One region of the Paenibacillus sp. FSL R10-2796 genome, then DNA from elsewhere that is predicted to be linked to it. Evidence: predicted binding sites of a transcription regulator. Region 1 holds the regulator's gene; the other holds the start of a gene.
What was found. The regulator LexA, encoded in region 1, represses DNA repair genes until DNA is damaged. The targets are predictions, from matches to a motif close to CGAACATATGTTCG.

Region 1 (7,505 bases):
CACAACAAAGAGGTAACTTTTATTCGGAATCTAAGCAAGACCGTAAAGCTAAAAACAAAGTAGCGAATTGGTCCGCTTTAGGTGGTCTTATTTCATTAGCTGTAGCTGGGATTCTTTATTTGTTGTAAATGAACGCACAACATAAGGAGGAGTGTTGCAGATGGTGAAGATTTTTAATGAAAATACGGTCTCTTTTACACAAAAACAGTCCCCGATCCCAGAGTTTGCTTGGCATACGAGTGAAAGGTTAGCTGAAATGGTGGGCTCCAAGCATTTAGTTTTTGATATCAGATCTTTAGATCCTGATAAATATTCTTTTCCTTATCATTTTCATAGAAATGCTGAAGAAATATTTGTGATTTTAACGGGAAAAGCGATGTTAAGAACACCCGAGGGTTTTACGGAGGTTACTGAAGGGGATGTAATATTTTTTGAAATGGGACCGGAAGGGGCGCACCAGCTTTATAATCATTCCGATGCACCATGCAGGTATCTGGATCTCCGAACGAATCAGGGAATAGATGTTTGCGAATATCCAGACTCAGGCAAAATCAACATTTTGCCCTATCAAGAAATCTATCAAGCAGATGAACAGGCGGATTATTGTAAGGGAGAAGAGCATGTAAGGGGAAAATGGAATGGGGGAGCGTAATTGAGTAAAGATCGTTGGTTTACAGTAACGGAAATTGATCCGACCACCTATGCAATCAGTGAATATGGACATTGGGAAAAGGTGCATTCTTTTTTACTCTTGGGGCAAAAACAAGCCGCGTTAATTGATACGGGATTAGGTATTGATAATATAAAAAGAATAACGGATCAGTTAACGGATTTACCTATCGCTGTCATAACTACGCATGTGCATGCAGATCATATTGGCAGTCATGGGCAATTCGAGACAATCTATGTTCATAAAGCGGATGAGGATTGGCTGATTAACGGAATAAAAGGCTTGTCCCTTGCCCAGATTCGAAAAGATATGAGCCGGGACATCACCCTTCCTGTTCCTGAAACCTTTGATCCTAACACCTACATACCTTTTCAAGGGAAGCCAACAGCTCTTTTACAAGAAGGGGATGTGCTCGACATAGGCGGGCGTAAAATAGAAATATACCATACACCAGGTCATTCGCCAGGTCATATCAGCCTTTTTGATCATGCCAACGGATATCTGTTTACAGGTGATTTATTGTATGACGTTACGCCAATCTATGCCTTTTACCCTTCGACTAGTCCGGTTGATTTAGTGGCATCCTTAGAAAAGATTACGGAAATTCCAGGAGTTACCCAAGTATTCGGTTCTCATAATACACTGGGTTTAGATCCATCTATTTTACAAGAGGTCAAAAAGGCGGTTCGTGAGTTACGTGAGCAAAAGGTAGTGGCACATGGTACGGGCATTCACCAGTTTGATGGGTTTAGTGTGCAATTTTAGATTTTTATGTCGAAAACAAATGGGGGTATGGCGATATGGCGTCTACATCAAAGGCTTTTGCTAGATCAATGGATTCTTATTTAAACTACATTAAAATGCCTTGGGGGAGATTGTTTTATCATTCCGCTTGGCAGCAAATTGACAATCACTGCAGCTCTGAAGAGGTTCAATCTATTTTAGATATCGGCTGTGGTTTTGGGATAACCAGTCGTGAATTCGCAAAAAAAGGTTATACAGTTACAGGGATAGATCCGACTCCAGAGATGATAGTCATTGCGCAAGAGTCTGCATGTAAAGACGGTCTTAACATAGCCTTTAGATCGGCAACGCTACAAGATGCAGATGTATTAGCGGACGGATATGACTGGATTTTTTGCCATAATGTGCTTGAATATCTCGATGATCCAAAACAATTGTTAATGGACATTAGTAAAAAACAAAATGAAAACGGAATGCTTTCTCTTATAACTCATAATCCAGTGGCAAAAGTGATGAAAAAAGCCGTTATGAATAAAGATCCTATGGGGGCTATAGACAGTATTGGAAACACGCAGGAATATAGCGGCATTATTCAAACAGACATTACCATCTATACAAAAGATCAATTAGTGGAATGGCTCGCGGAGTGTGGTTATGAGATTAGAAGTATATACGGAATACATAATATCTACGGATATATTGTGGATAATGAAATAAAAATGGATGAGCAATGGCATGTAGAAATGGTGGAGCTAGAGCTTAAGTTAAGCAGTTTATCTCCATACAAGGACGTTGCTATTTTCACACATCTTATTGCGCAAAAAGCAACTTAATTATTCAGAGACGATTGACCTGAACAGTGCATGCAATTGCTGTACTTGGGAGAAAGCTTCCTTGTACTGGTTGTCGGATTGTCGAATAGGCAATAAACCCGGCAAGAAGGAGATACAATACACAGGCATTTCTTTGCTGTTCATATATATTTTAAGCGTAAGCTCTTCAATCACATTAGCTTCTTCATCAGCTTCCTTAAGGACGTTAATATCTGCACTTGTTGCAGTAGTTTTGCTGTTTTGATGTCTTTTGGAGACTTTTGAAAGGGTGAGTGCGTTAACCACAATCTCGGATCCCATTACATTATCAAAAGAGTATAGCTTTGCTACTGCTTTTTTGTTACTCTTCGGATTTTTGGTACCGATTGCCAATTTTTTATTAGGCTCGTTAAGTGCAATCAAGTGAGATTGATTGGGGGGAATGAATGTTTTGGTGAAGCTGATGTTAAAAGATGAGGTCGCATTAACTAGCTTAGAAATTTCAGATGAAGCAGATAGCGTTTTCAATTTTATAATGGCGGCACTTAGAATTAAAACAACTCCTAAAATAGCAAATAAGTACATCAGGATAATCAGCATATAATCACACCTCCTAGTTATCTCATTAGACTCAAATTGTTGCTTATTGAAAGATATGCCTGAATGATCTCCACTAGTATCTTTTAAAAGGGAAATTCGTGGAATTATAGGATCGGCTTCACGATTAACCCAAAAAAAGCACCCAGAGAAACCTTCCGATTCTGCAAATGATGCAAAATTGGGGGTTGCTGCAAGGGTGCTTTTTAAGATGATTATGAAAACCTATAGAAAATTGAAGGCAGTGATATGATCGGTATAAACAATCAGCTGTTTGTATTCGATCGGAGTCCCATAACTAGCATAAGGTCTTACAGTAACGTCATTGAGGACAACAAAGTTATAGCTGAAATTTTTATCAGGGTGTTCTGCTCCCAAATAAGATATGTATTCGTCTACAATTACATCATCCATCAAAGATTTTAAATCAAATACATCCTCTTTGTTGGAGACGGTTGGAGAGACGATTCCCTGAATGCTGCCAAAAGAGGTGAGCAAATTCACTTTTTTTCCACTAGCTTGTTCATCATTTAAAAGTAAACCGGACAGCTTACCCAGTGCATCGACTTTAAAATCGACGAGGGTTCTAATTTTTGAATTATTCAAACTAAACACATCCTTTTCAGTTTGCAATCCTGTTAACAATATTCGACATATAATCACCAAACTCCTAGTATGCTAATGAAAAAATACTTACTTATGTAATGACCCCCATTTTTTAATGTGATTTGGGGGTTGCCGAGCCTCCATTCGAATTTAATTTCTTATCGTTACTCGTGTGCCTATAGGGACAATAGCAGCGAGTGCTAACACATCCTCGTTGTACATCCGGATGCAGCCGTGGGACACCTCTTTCCCAATGGAGGAAGGGTCATTGTTTCCATGAATTCCGTAGTGTGGTTTAGACAGTCCCATCCAAAACACACCGAAGGGACCCCCTGGGTCGGGTTGTTTGTTAATAATAGTGAATTCACCCACTGGGGATTGGGTTAACATCTTACCGATGCCGACAGGGAAACCTCTAATCACAATATCATTGTCCAGAAGATATAACATTCGTTGGGTCAGATCTACAATAATTCGGTAGTTGGGCATTATACGCAACACTCCTTTCTAATTAGGATATGAGCAGAACGCCTAAAGGGTTATTCATAGAAAATGGCCATTTTAGCCATTGGGAACAAATGTTCGTAAGTGGTTGGAAAAGCAAAAAAAACGTAGAAAAAAGGCTGTTCCGCATATGCGGAACAGCCTTTTATGTTAGAAGTGCATACTTAGTGGATATCTCGAAACAATCCGATGACTCTTCCGAGAATAGTTACGCGATTAAGGCGAAGCGGCTCATAAGCTGGATTCTCCGGCTGAAGCCGTATATGATCACGTTCCTTGTAAAAGGTCTTAACGGTTGCTTCATCTTCTTCGGTCATGGCTACAACGATATCTCCGTTGTCCGCTGTTTGTTGTTGGCGAACAATCACATAGTCACCATTCATAATGCCTGCGTCAACCATACTATCACCCATGACAGACAGCATAAATACTTTGTTGTCACCTACATAGTGAGTAGGAAGTGGGAAGTAGTCTTCGATATTCTCTGTAGCAGTGATAGGTACCCCGGCGGTAACTTTACCTACGACAGGAATCCGTGAGATGGTCTGCGCGAATTGGTGAACATTCTCTGAATCCTCTTGGCCTAGTAATTCTATTGCACGTGGCTTCGTTGGATCTCGACGAATAAGTCCCTTCTTCTCAAGCCGGTCCAAATGACCGTGAACTGTGGAGCTGGAAGCAAGGCCAACAGCTTCTCCAATTTCCCGGACGGAAGGTGGATAACCCTTGCTGCGGACTTCGCTTCGTATAAATTCCAGGATCGCCAGCTGGCGACTTGAAATCTTTGACATTGGAATCAACCCCATATAGTAATGTTTGGGAAAATTATAACATAGAACTACCGTTCGCACAAACATAAGTTCTAACTATTATAAATATTAATCTGCTAGAGTTAAAAAATGGTAGATGAATGATAATAAAATGAACCGTTTGAGTCTCTCGAAAAAAAGAGAACAATTGTTCTGAAATAGTATTGAACAAAACACATGTTCGTGTTATTATGGATTCGAAAGTAAGAACAAGTGTTTGGAGGATGATAATTATGCTAAAATACAGTACATACCGCAGCATCTACGATAAGGCCCCAGTGGTTGAATCTTTAGGACATAATGACGTTGCCCGTAATTCCGCTAAGGTGAAAGAGATAACGGAACGTTTGCTTGGAGGGATGATTTCGTTGTTCCGTCAAGATTTCTTTATTAAGTTAATATTGATTATCGTGCTAGTATTTTCTGGCCTAACAGTAGTGGGAAATGTGTTTGCAGGATCGACGACTATAATGAAGGAAGAGAAGCGGATTGTGGTTGAACGTGGAGATACACTATGGAGTATTGCTCTTAAGAATAAACCTGCTGATATGAAGACAGTTGTTTATATAGAAGGAATTAAACGTTCAAGTGGGATTAAGAGTAGTCAAATTAACGCTGGAGACATACTTACTTTACCTATTTATTAATTTTCTGAGAACATAATAGAATGACCAGTAGAGCTTGCAGGGAGTAGACCTTGACAAGCTCTTTTTCTCATGGCAGAGTTAGAATTAATTTATAGGGGGAGGGAAAGTATTGAATATTGATGAGTTGGTCGCGCGAATTAACGAATTGGCACGCAAACAGAAGAGCGTAGGCCTTAATCAAGAGGAAGTGGCGGAACGCGCCAAGCTTCGTGAAATTTACCTGGGGAATATCCGCAATAACTTCCGAGCACAATTAAATACTATTGAAGTAGTAGATAACGATGAGCATGAACAAGGTAACAAGGGGCTTAAACATTAGCTCGCTGTTCCTTTTCATAGATATTTCAGGATGACTAGGGGGAACGCACATGGCCCGTTCTTGGGAAAGAATGGTTCAACGCAACACACAGCAAATCAACAAGCAAAGAAAGAAACAAGGCAAGGATACGATTTATGCCTCTAAATCTCCTACCCAGAATGCCGAAGTCTTTAAAGGTCGCAACATTGCATTTCCGGTAGTGTTAGTGATACTTGGCACTATGTTTTGGGTAGTTGGTTCTATTGATCAGGCCAAAGGCAATGGCATGCTGGCTAATTGGCTGGGAGTAGTACTGTACTATTTGCTGGCAGCGCTATTGTTCTTCCGTCGTCCGTACTTGAAGGTGGAAAAAGCAAGACTGTCCACTATTAAATTCAATCGCGAACGCGGGCTTCCAGCTGCAGATATTGAGAAAATCACCCTTTCGCGTGGAGCTGTAGTCATTAAGCACAAAGGGAAACGTACGAAATGGATTTTCACAAAACTTATGAATCGCTATGATACTAATGCGATGAGTACAAGATTAGAAGCATTTGCTAAAGCTCACAACATTGAAGTAGTTCACGAATAGAACTAGACCAGTTAAAGGGAGAGGGAGACCTGTAATGCCAATTTCTGCTGTACTATTTGACCTTGATGATACATTGCTGTGGGATGATCGGAGCGTCGAAGAAGCATTTCGTTCTGCTTGTGAAGCCGCCGGGGATACGATTGATCCACAAGAACTAGAAGTTGCAGTTCGTAAGGAAGCAAGTAGCTTGTATGAATCTTATGAGACGTTCCCATTTACAAAGATGATCGGAATTAATCCATATGAAGCACTCTGGGCTAACTTTACGGCAGGTGAACAGCCAGAATTCCGTCAATTGGAGCAGCTTGCGCCGGTATATCGTAAAGAGTCTTGGCGTCGCGGACTTGCAGCGTTAGGGGTGGAAGACGAAGCACTAGCTGAGACCTTGGCAACTAAATTCGCAGCAGAGCGCAGAAAACGTCCATACATCTATGAAGAAACAATGCATGTACTGGAGCAGTTACGGGGTCAAGTGAAGCTTTTGCTACTTACGAACGGCTGTCCTGCACTGCAACAAGAGAAACTAGATGGTGTGCCAGAGTTAATTCCTTTCTTTGATCATATTGTGATTTCCGGAAGCTTTGGTAAAGGCAAACCGGATAAGGAAATTTTCCTGCATGCTTTAGAGCTTCTTGATGTAACTCCTGAGCAAGCAGTTATGGTCGGCGATAAGCTTACAACGGATATCCGTGGGGGGCTGGCAGCAGGGTTGACCACGGTCTGGATCAATAGAAAAGGTAGAGCACCTAGTCTTGATATTCATCCGGATCATGAAATCAATCACCTTGAGGAACTTCTTCCACTAGTTCAATCTTTGTAAGATTTACAGAGCTATTAGCTCCAATATAAAGACTTTATAAAAGCAGCGAGTTTCTGAGATCCTAAGAAACTCGCTGCTTTTCTGTACATACATACTAACATAAGGATTTCATTAGATTTTTAAGTAAATGATTTAAGTCACAAGACTAATGCGGAATTGATGCAAAATACTGAAAAACCAATAATAATGTGTATAATAGATGGAGATGTATAACATGAATTGGTAGATTTTTATTATTCGATAATGATTGGGAGGGCTCCAAATGATGAGATCGAAGAAATTAGTCGCTGTATTATTAGGTGCAACACTTCTAGTACTAGGTGGATGTTCTTCAAATGGAACCAAGCATTCAGAAATACATAACATGAATATGAACATGTCTATGGAACCTATCAAAGTCGAACTA
Region 2 (7,505 bases), 1.5 Mb from region 1:
CCATCATCAGAGTAGGAATAAATGGTATACACCTCGCTAAAAGCAGCCGTCAGCTTCCCACTCCACCGCACAGAGAACGCATCTACACGAATGGCAGGATCAGGCGAACCTTGTCTCCATGAAAAGTTAATATTGGCATCCGTACGCAACAGTGCAGGCGTGCCGCTAAGCGTCATGTTATTGTAATATTGGCCACAGAGTCCACTCTCCAGCACACTATCCCCGATAGCAGCGAAAGCGGCGGCCTCAGCAGCATACTCCTCTCGTGTGAATACCATTTTATCGTTCATAAAAGCTTTTATCACAGCATCGGTATTCTTCTCATAGAGGAGTTTCCCCCAGGTCAGCTGATAAGACCATTTGGGCTGTGTTTTGGACAACAGTTCAGCAGACGGAAGCTCTCCATTCTCACCAATCGCAATCAGCTTGCCACGACCCAGATCCCATAAATTATCATAATGACTAATCTTGAAATCCGCGTCATAAATGTCGAGCGCCAGCACATCTACCTTATCACTGCCCGGATAGTATTCTGCCGGCTCATCACACCACTGATTTTTTGCATTTGGACTCCAAACCCACAATAAATTATGCAGCTTATGATAATTGGTAAAACGATCGAACATAAGGCTCCACAATGCAGCGTAATTGCTCTTTTGCCCCCACCAAAACCATCCACCATTCATTTCATGATACGGCCGCCAAAGTACAGGAACCCCTGCGTCATTAAGCTTTTTCAGCGACAGGGCTATCTTATCCAGATCAGCTAACAGAGCATTATACTGGGTGGTACCTGGGGTTATATATTTATCAAAATCAGCATTGCTTAGGCTCGTATTTACATTCCCCCAAGTTGGCGCTGTCCCCGGTAATGCAGCGTGATAACACATCGTTACGATCCCGCCGGCCCTAGACCAGCGTATCGCACTGCTGACGACCCAATTCCGTTGATTGTCAATTAGAGCCTGTGACTGATTATTGATTGCGCCCAGCTCGTAGCCATGCAGCGCAGCATATTGCCCACTCGTATTTTTAAGCTTCTCCATGAGCTCGTCTGCACTTTCCAAATAATCATGTTGGCCGCTTATCACACCCTTTCCCTGCAAGTAATAGAGGGTATTCAGCAATAGCTGAGCCGAGGACGACAGCCCCGAATCCGCCGGAGCCATTTGTAATCTGCGAAAAGCCATCTGCCACTGCACATCGCCCACGAACCTTGATGCTGAATCAACCATCTGACGAATAATCCGCTGCTCCATCTATTCTCACCATCCTTTTAAATCTTTTTAAGTTATAGTATGGGGACAATAATGACATGAACTCAGCGAATGGACATGAAGTTGTAAAATAAGTTGGGACGATATAAGGAACTGCTGAATAAATTCACGGCTCAACAAAAAAAGGAGCTCCGCGGCTCCTCATTACTTTTTTTCTTATCTCGTGTACCTTAAAGGCAATAGCTCAGTGATTTCATATTTAGCTAATCGGTCATCCTCCGATACAATTATCTTGCAGTCTATTCCGTAATCCGCAATTAACTCTCGGCACATGCCGCAGGGAGAGACTACTTTAATCTCTTTTTCCTCGCTGTCTGGATCAGAATGCCTTACCGCAACAATCGTATCAAATTCCTTATAACCTTCGGATATCGCTTTGCCAATCACCATCGCCTCTGCACAGACTGTAATCCTCCCCATGCTGGCTTCCACATGTACCGCTGTAAAAATCTCTCCTGTTTTAGTACGAAGCGCTGCACCCACATGGTGCCGTCCCCATTCATAACGCCTAGTAATTATATCTTCGGCAGCCGTAATAAGCGTCTGATCCTCAATGGTAATTATGTACTCCATATCCAGTTCCGTCCTCCTTTATTTTACCTAATTATATTAAATCGCACTGAATTATGATATAAGATATACTATTTTAAGTGCCAAAAAAGGAGGAGCAGAATTGAAAGTAAAAAAATGGATCTCCAGTCTCATCATTGTTGCATTACTTGCTTTGGCTAGTTACTGGTTTGAACAAAACGGAGAGCCTACAGACCCCTCGTCTCCATCCGATTCGAGTGTTGTTCAGCTAACCTTCCCATCAGACCGCTATCCTGAGACCGCCAAACATATTCAGGATGCCATTGCGAAAGGTGAATCCGCCACATGTACGATTAACCGAGAGCAGGCTGAAGAGAACCGTAAAGAGTCCTTAAAAGGGATCCCCACTAAAAAGGGGTATGACCGGGATGAATGGCCAATGGCTATGTGTAAGGAAGGCGGCATTGGTGCCGACATTGAATACATAACGCCAAGCGATAACCGCGGGGCAGGAAGCTGGGTTGGCAATCAGCTGGAGGATTATGCAGACGGAACGCGGGTAGAATTTATGTTTAAATAACGGTCTGTCTGACCAGCCCCAGGCAACAGAATAGCCCCACCTGGCATTCGCCAGATGGGGCTACACTGCACATCAGCTAACTTAGAATAAGCAAGCTTTAGTGATGATAACCAGCAAGATGAAAAGTACCAGAATTGCTCCTGTTGAAGTCCAAGGACTACACACCGGACCTACTGATGCTGGACTTACTACCGGACCTACGTTACAACCACAACCATGTTCCATTCCCATTTTCAATTCCTCCTAATGATTAATGACTACAGCACAAGATATGTAAAAAGGAGATAAGCCGTTTGGGCGAATTGGCAAACAAATGCCAATCACCTAATGAATTGAAGGTGGACAGTCGATAAACAGGATATACACAAAGGAGGTGCAATATGGATATAGCTGCATTATCAATGGCAATGAGCCAAGCATCCTTAGCTCAAAATGTTGGGATACAGGTCATGAATATTGCCAAGAATCAGGCTGAAACCCAGAGCCAAACCATGGTGGAAATGCTGGGCAAAAGCGTTGCTCCTAATTTGGGAAAAACACTTGATATTAGTGTGTAATTGCTTTATGCTAAGGATACATGAGAACGAATGTTCCTGTGTATCCTTAGCATTTTTTTACTCTACATAGCCCTTCGGGCTTTTCTTTTGCGCATTTATGCGAACATACGATCCCATTAGTGATTTATTAGTGATTTTAAACGAGGTGAATAAGTTGGAGAACATGAAATCATATTATCAAATGACTGTGCTTGAGAAATGGACGGAGGATTTATACAAGCGATTAAATCTTCATCAGCCCTCACAAATTTCAATATCGTATATTGCAGAGCGGCTTAATATCTGGGTTCATTATTTGGATGTGAGAAGCAAGAGCATTGAAGCGTCTGCAGGGATGTACAGCCTGTTTATCGACAACCGCCTTCCAGCCAATCTTCAACGGCTAGAGTTTCTTCATGAACTGTGTCACCTCCTTCGCCATGGCAGTGATAATCAGACCTTGATGCCAGAGCATTTCACGCGGGCACAGGAGGATGAATCCGAGCGTTTTATCTTGTATGCGGCGATGCCTTACTCCATGATCTCCCGCATGACATTGCCTGAGCAACGGGAGGATGCCATCTCCTATCTCGCAGCAGAATTTCAAGTTCCTGCCGAGCTGGCCTTACAGCGGATTGATCAGATCCAAAGACGTGTGTTCCAAGGGCAATTATTGGCCGTGATGGGAAGAAACGAAGAACGACTGACACATATTCGCAACGGATCACGGAGATAATAAGCTTAGTTGCAATAGTGCTCTGCATATTCATTTATGGTGGAATTTCTCGTGAGGGGGAACGACATGGAAGCCATTAAAGTAATTGAATTATTACTGACTCATCCGGATTATAATGTAGATGCAGTACACCCCGAAATCCCGGATTTCGTGGGCATTGAGACGATTGAGGTGGATCACGAAACGGGGACCTTCTCCATTTTATTGCAAGAACCCAAAGAGGACTAAAAGAGAATCATTATTCTTCATAAGTTAAAAGGCAGCAAATATAGTATGTCCCGGCAATTCTTCGTTCGCTTATGCCTGGATTACTATTGTTATTTGCTGCCTTTTTGTATAATCTGTTATGCAAATACAAAATGTATCACCAATAAGAACTAGAATAATGAATATACCGACAAAACCCCATATTAAAAACCATAAGATTTCCACCCCGGCAGCCTTGGACTTACCTGGTCCTCCAGCATCTTAATTTGCTGCTCCAGCTCCAGTATTTTCTCTTCCTCCTGCGTCATATATCTATGAATGACATAACAGTCTCAGCATATTATCTTATACTATATACAAATTATCTATATGGAGGGAATTAATGAAGAAAAAAACAAAACTAATCTTCATCGTTCTAATCCTTTTAATCTATGGGATAACATCCTTAGCCCTTCACTCCTTCCAAAATCATATGAACAGAGAAGTCATTCATTATCTAGTAGAGACGAGAAATTATAAGAAAGAAGATTTTGATAAAGTATACACCCAGATTGCCAAAGCTCCCCTCGTAAGTACCACGGTGATTTTTGCAGACGAACCCTACGCAAGATACTTTTATCGAAAAGAAAATGGAAGGATCTTTCAATACAGCAGGGCTCCTGTTAAAGGTAATGATCCTAGCTATACATATAAACATATCGAGGAGAATCTCCCGTGAAGGAGTTGCCCTATTAAAAAGACGCGTTTGTCCAGCAGTCAGCACTTTGCTGCTTGGGCAAACGCGTTTTTTTGATCTTCCCTGCTCTAAATAGGTAAACATCGTTTGCGTAGACAGGTGATGGTAGAGGGTCCAGGACATGCGCCGATGCACTTGATTAAAGAGAATATGGATAAGCAACTTGTAACTTGTAACGAAGCCCCTTTTTATACATTAGGTCCACTGACTACAGATAACATTGGCGTGGTTCTTAGCAGCTATCGGACACAGTTGATCTTATGCGCGGTATAACACTCCATTTCAAAGTGTAGCGGACCCCATAGCCTTTATTGGCATGAAAAACACCATATAAGACCTCCTTTTTAAGGAATAGCGTCACTGGAGTCCGCGAACCTGCTCAAAAGCCTATAAATATGCAAATAACGACTTCTGAGTCCGTAAGCCTCTGGAGATAATTTATGAATAGGTATTCTTTACGCTCAAACACAAAGGAATTTCCTCAGGAACAAAATGTGACCTAATGCCGTCCTAAATGGTGTTATAGGTAAAGGGGGGCACAGTATCATGCAGCGATCCATGACCCGGCCGGGAAATCATGTGATGAAGAGTTACGAAATCTACGCAGATATGCTGTTCCGGATCGCTTTGGTCCATCTAGGCAACCGGCAAGATGCCGAAGAAGCCACTCAGGATACCTTCATCAAGCTAATAGAAAAAGCGCCGGAGTTCAAAGATGCCGAACATCAGAAGGCATGGCTAATCCGGGTAATCACCAACCATTGTAAAACACTACTGGGCAGAGGCTGGCGCAAGCGCGAGGTTAAGCTGGAGAGCGCTGAGCCAATTGCGGCAGACAGCCCCGAGGATTGGGCTCTGCTGCAGTTAGTTATGGCGATGCCCATGAAGTATAAAACCGTAATCCATCTTTATTATTACGAGGACTATCCCATCCAGGAGATCAGCAAGATTCTGCAGATTAGTCAGTCTGCCGTGAAGATGAGACTTCAGCGGGGACGGCAACTGTTAAAACTGGAGCTGGAAGGAGCGGAACCACAGTGAAGGAAGATCAGTTTCGAACAACATATAAGAAAGCGGTGGATTCGATGAAACCAGGTGAAGAGATGAAAAAAGAATTGTTCAATAAAATAGAGCAGCGGCAGGAGCGGAAGCGTCCGCGCAAAACCGTTTATATCGCGGCAAGTGTCGTGCTCGCCGCAGGAATAGGTCTGGCTGGGTCTAGTATATGGCAGCAGTTGAACAGTCAGAGCTCCCCAGGGCAGGTTACCCAGGTAACTCCGGAAGCAAGTAATGCTGGCAATTCAGGCACAGCTACATCCGGCAGCATTGTCATTCCCAAGCTGAAACTGCCAGATAAGGAGTCTGGCGTGAAGGCAGATATGATCGCCTTGGTCGTGTATAAAAATAATATTTATACACAGTCAGCGACTCGCATTGACGCTGCCGATGCTGCTGCTCTACGCGGTGATAAGTTGGGACGCACTACAGGCGGCATCAACGAATGGAGCGGTAACGACGAATATATTGAGTTAGCCTCGAACATCGGCGAAACGGATCTCTATTCCGTGAAGGGCTATGACCCCAGCTTTCTGATTATGTCCTATTCGGTAATCAACGGCGAGGTATTCGCCGAACTGTATGAGCACACCAACGGCATCACCATAAACAGCGGCGCCGACCTGTTCGGCAAGCTGAATCTTGAAGGCCGAGTTACTTCAGCTCAATGGGAAAGCTTCAACAGTTGGAACAACGGCCTCCAGCAGCAGGCGCCACTCGCCAATGGCGAGGCGCTTGATAGCTTCCTGACAGCCCTCCAAGCGGCTAAACCACTGGCAGCAGAGCCGCTGATCGAGCAAGGCATCTACGACAGCGAAGACCGTAAGATCATCTATTTACAGCTGGAAGACAACGCCCGAGTAGAGCTGACGCTGTTCGGTCAAGGACTTGTACGCTACGGTCAAGCACCGGTATTCTTCGAGGTCGAATCCGGGGCATTCCAGCAGCTGTGGAACAGCATGAAACTTTAGGAATGCTGGTGGAAACCCAGGGATAGCGGTTGGGACTGCGATCGGGACTGTAATCAGAACTGCGATCGGGACTGTAATCAGAACTGCGATCGGGACTGCGATCGGGACTGCGATCGGGACTGCGATCGGGACTGCGATCGGAACTGCGATCGGGACTGCGATCGGGACTGCGATCGGGACTGCGATCGGGACTGTGATCGGGACTGTGATCGGGACTGCGATCGGGACTGTGATCGAGACTGCGGTTGGACTGCGATCGGGACTGCGATCGGAAGCAATTAAGGACAACGTTTCGGTCACCCTGCTCTCCATTGGACAATTTAGCTGGCTGCTAACAAAAACGGCGCTGCTTCAAAACCATTTCATGGTTTGGAGCAGTGCCGTTTTGTGCTTTACTGAATGGTTTATGAACTCGCATACTAGATATGCTGGTTGTAGAGGTGAGACTACTGATTGTTCCTTTAAAAGCTGCTTCTCATTGTAATTTCTGCAACTAAATCTGTGAGGAGCACGGCACTAACGAGCTAACGAATTAACGAACTAACCTCCTCCACCTCGAGCTATCGGACCCAGATGTCGCTATTTGCTGATTTTCAGCCTTAAGAGCATGGTTTCGGACTCCATGGACGCTAATGCCTAGAAAGAGGCTCACATGCGGTACTTTTTATGCCCATAGCGACTATGGAGTCCGTTAGAATTGCAAATGTGGAAAAAACCGCTTTAAGGGTCAGCTGTGTCCGACAGGAGAAGCATCGTTCACGTAATTGTTATCGAATCAAATTTCAAAAGAACACAGGGTCTCTCTCCACTTCCGATTGCTACAAAAAAGGAACGCCCAACATGGACGCTCCTTTTTTTCTTATTCGTCTACAAAA

Region 2: the regulator LexA is predicted to act here: its motif matches at 3,046-3,059, upstream of NST58_RS24790 (ImmA/IrrE family metallo-endopeptidase).

The regions. Positions count from the first base shown of each region.
Region 1 is NZ_CP150178.1:4,015,372-4,022,876, reverse strand. It holds gene NST58_RS18225 (DUF5316 domain-containing protein) at 1-128, shown strand, start outside; gene NST58_RS18220 (cupin domain-containing protein) at 161-652, shown strand; gene NST58_RS18215 (MBL fold metallo-hydrolase) at 653-1,435, shown strand; gene NST58_RS18210 (methyltransferase domain-containing protein) at 1,471-2,247, shown strand; gene NST58_RS18205 (hypothetical protein) at 2,248-2,826, opposite strand; gene NST58_RS18200 (hypothetical protein) at 3,049-3,429, opposite strand; gene NST58_RS18195 (L,D-transpeptidase) at 3,580-3,918, opposite strand; gene lexA (transcriptional repressor LexA) at 4,098-4,724, opposite strand; gene NST58_RS18185 (LysM peptidoglycan-binding domain-containing protein) at 4,976-5,389, shown strand; gene NST58_RS18180 (DUF896 domain-containing protein) at 5,499-5,708, shown strand; gene NST58_RS18175 (hypothetical protein) at 5,758-6,279, shown strand; gene NST58_RS18170 (HAD family hydrolase) at 6,314-7,099, shown strand; gene NST58_RS18165 (FixH family protein) at 7,362-7,505, shown strand, end outside.
Region 2 is NZ_CP150178.1:5,521,856-5,529,360, forward strand. It holds gene NST58_RS24765 (glycosyl hydrolase) at 1-1,259, opposite strand, end outside; gene NST58_RS24770 (cytidine deaminase) at 1,434-1,850, opposite strand; gene NST58_RS24775 (NucA/NucB deoxyribonuclease domain-containing protein) at 1,951-2,388, shown strand; gene NST58_RS24780 (hypothetical protein) at 2,470-2,619, opposite strand; gene NST58_RS24785 (YjfB family protein) at 2,769-2,945, shown strand; gene NST58_RS24790 (ImmA/IrrE family metallo-endopeptidase) at 3,109-3,660, shown strand; gene NST58_RS24795 (hypothetical protein) at 3,727-3,888, shown strand; gene NST58_RS24800 (DUF3139 domain-containing protein) at 4,250-4,585, shown strand; partial or broken gene NST58_RS24805 (phosphomethylpyrimidine synthase ThiC) at 4,682-4,819, shown strand; gene NST58_RS24810 (sigma-70 family RNA polymerase sigma factor) at 5,150-5,644, shown strand; gene NST58_RS24815 (hypothetical protein) at 5,641-6,630, shown strand.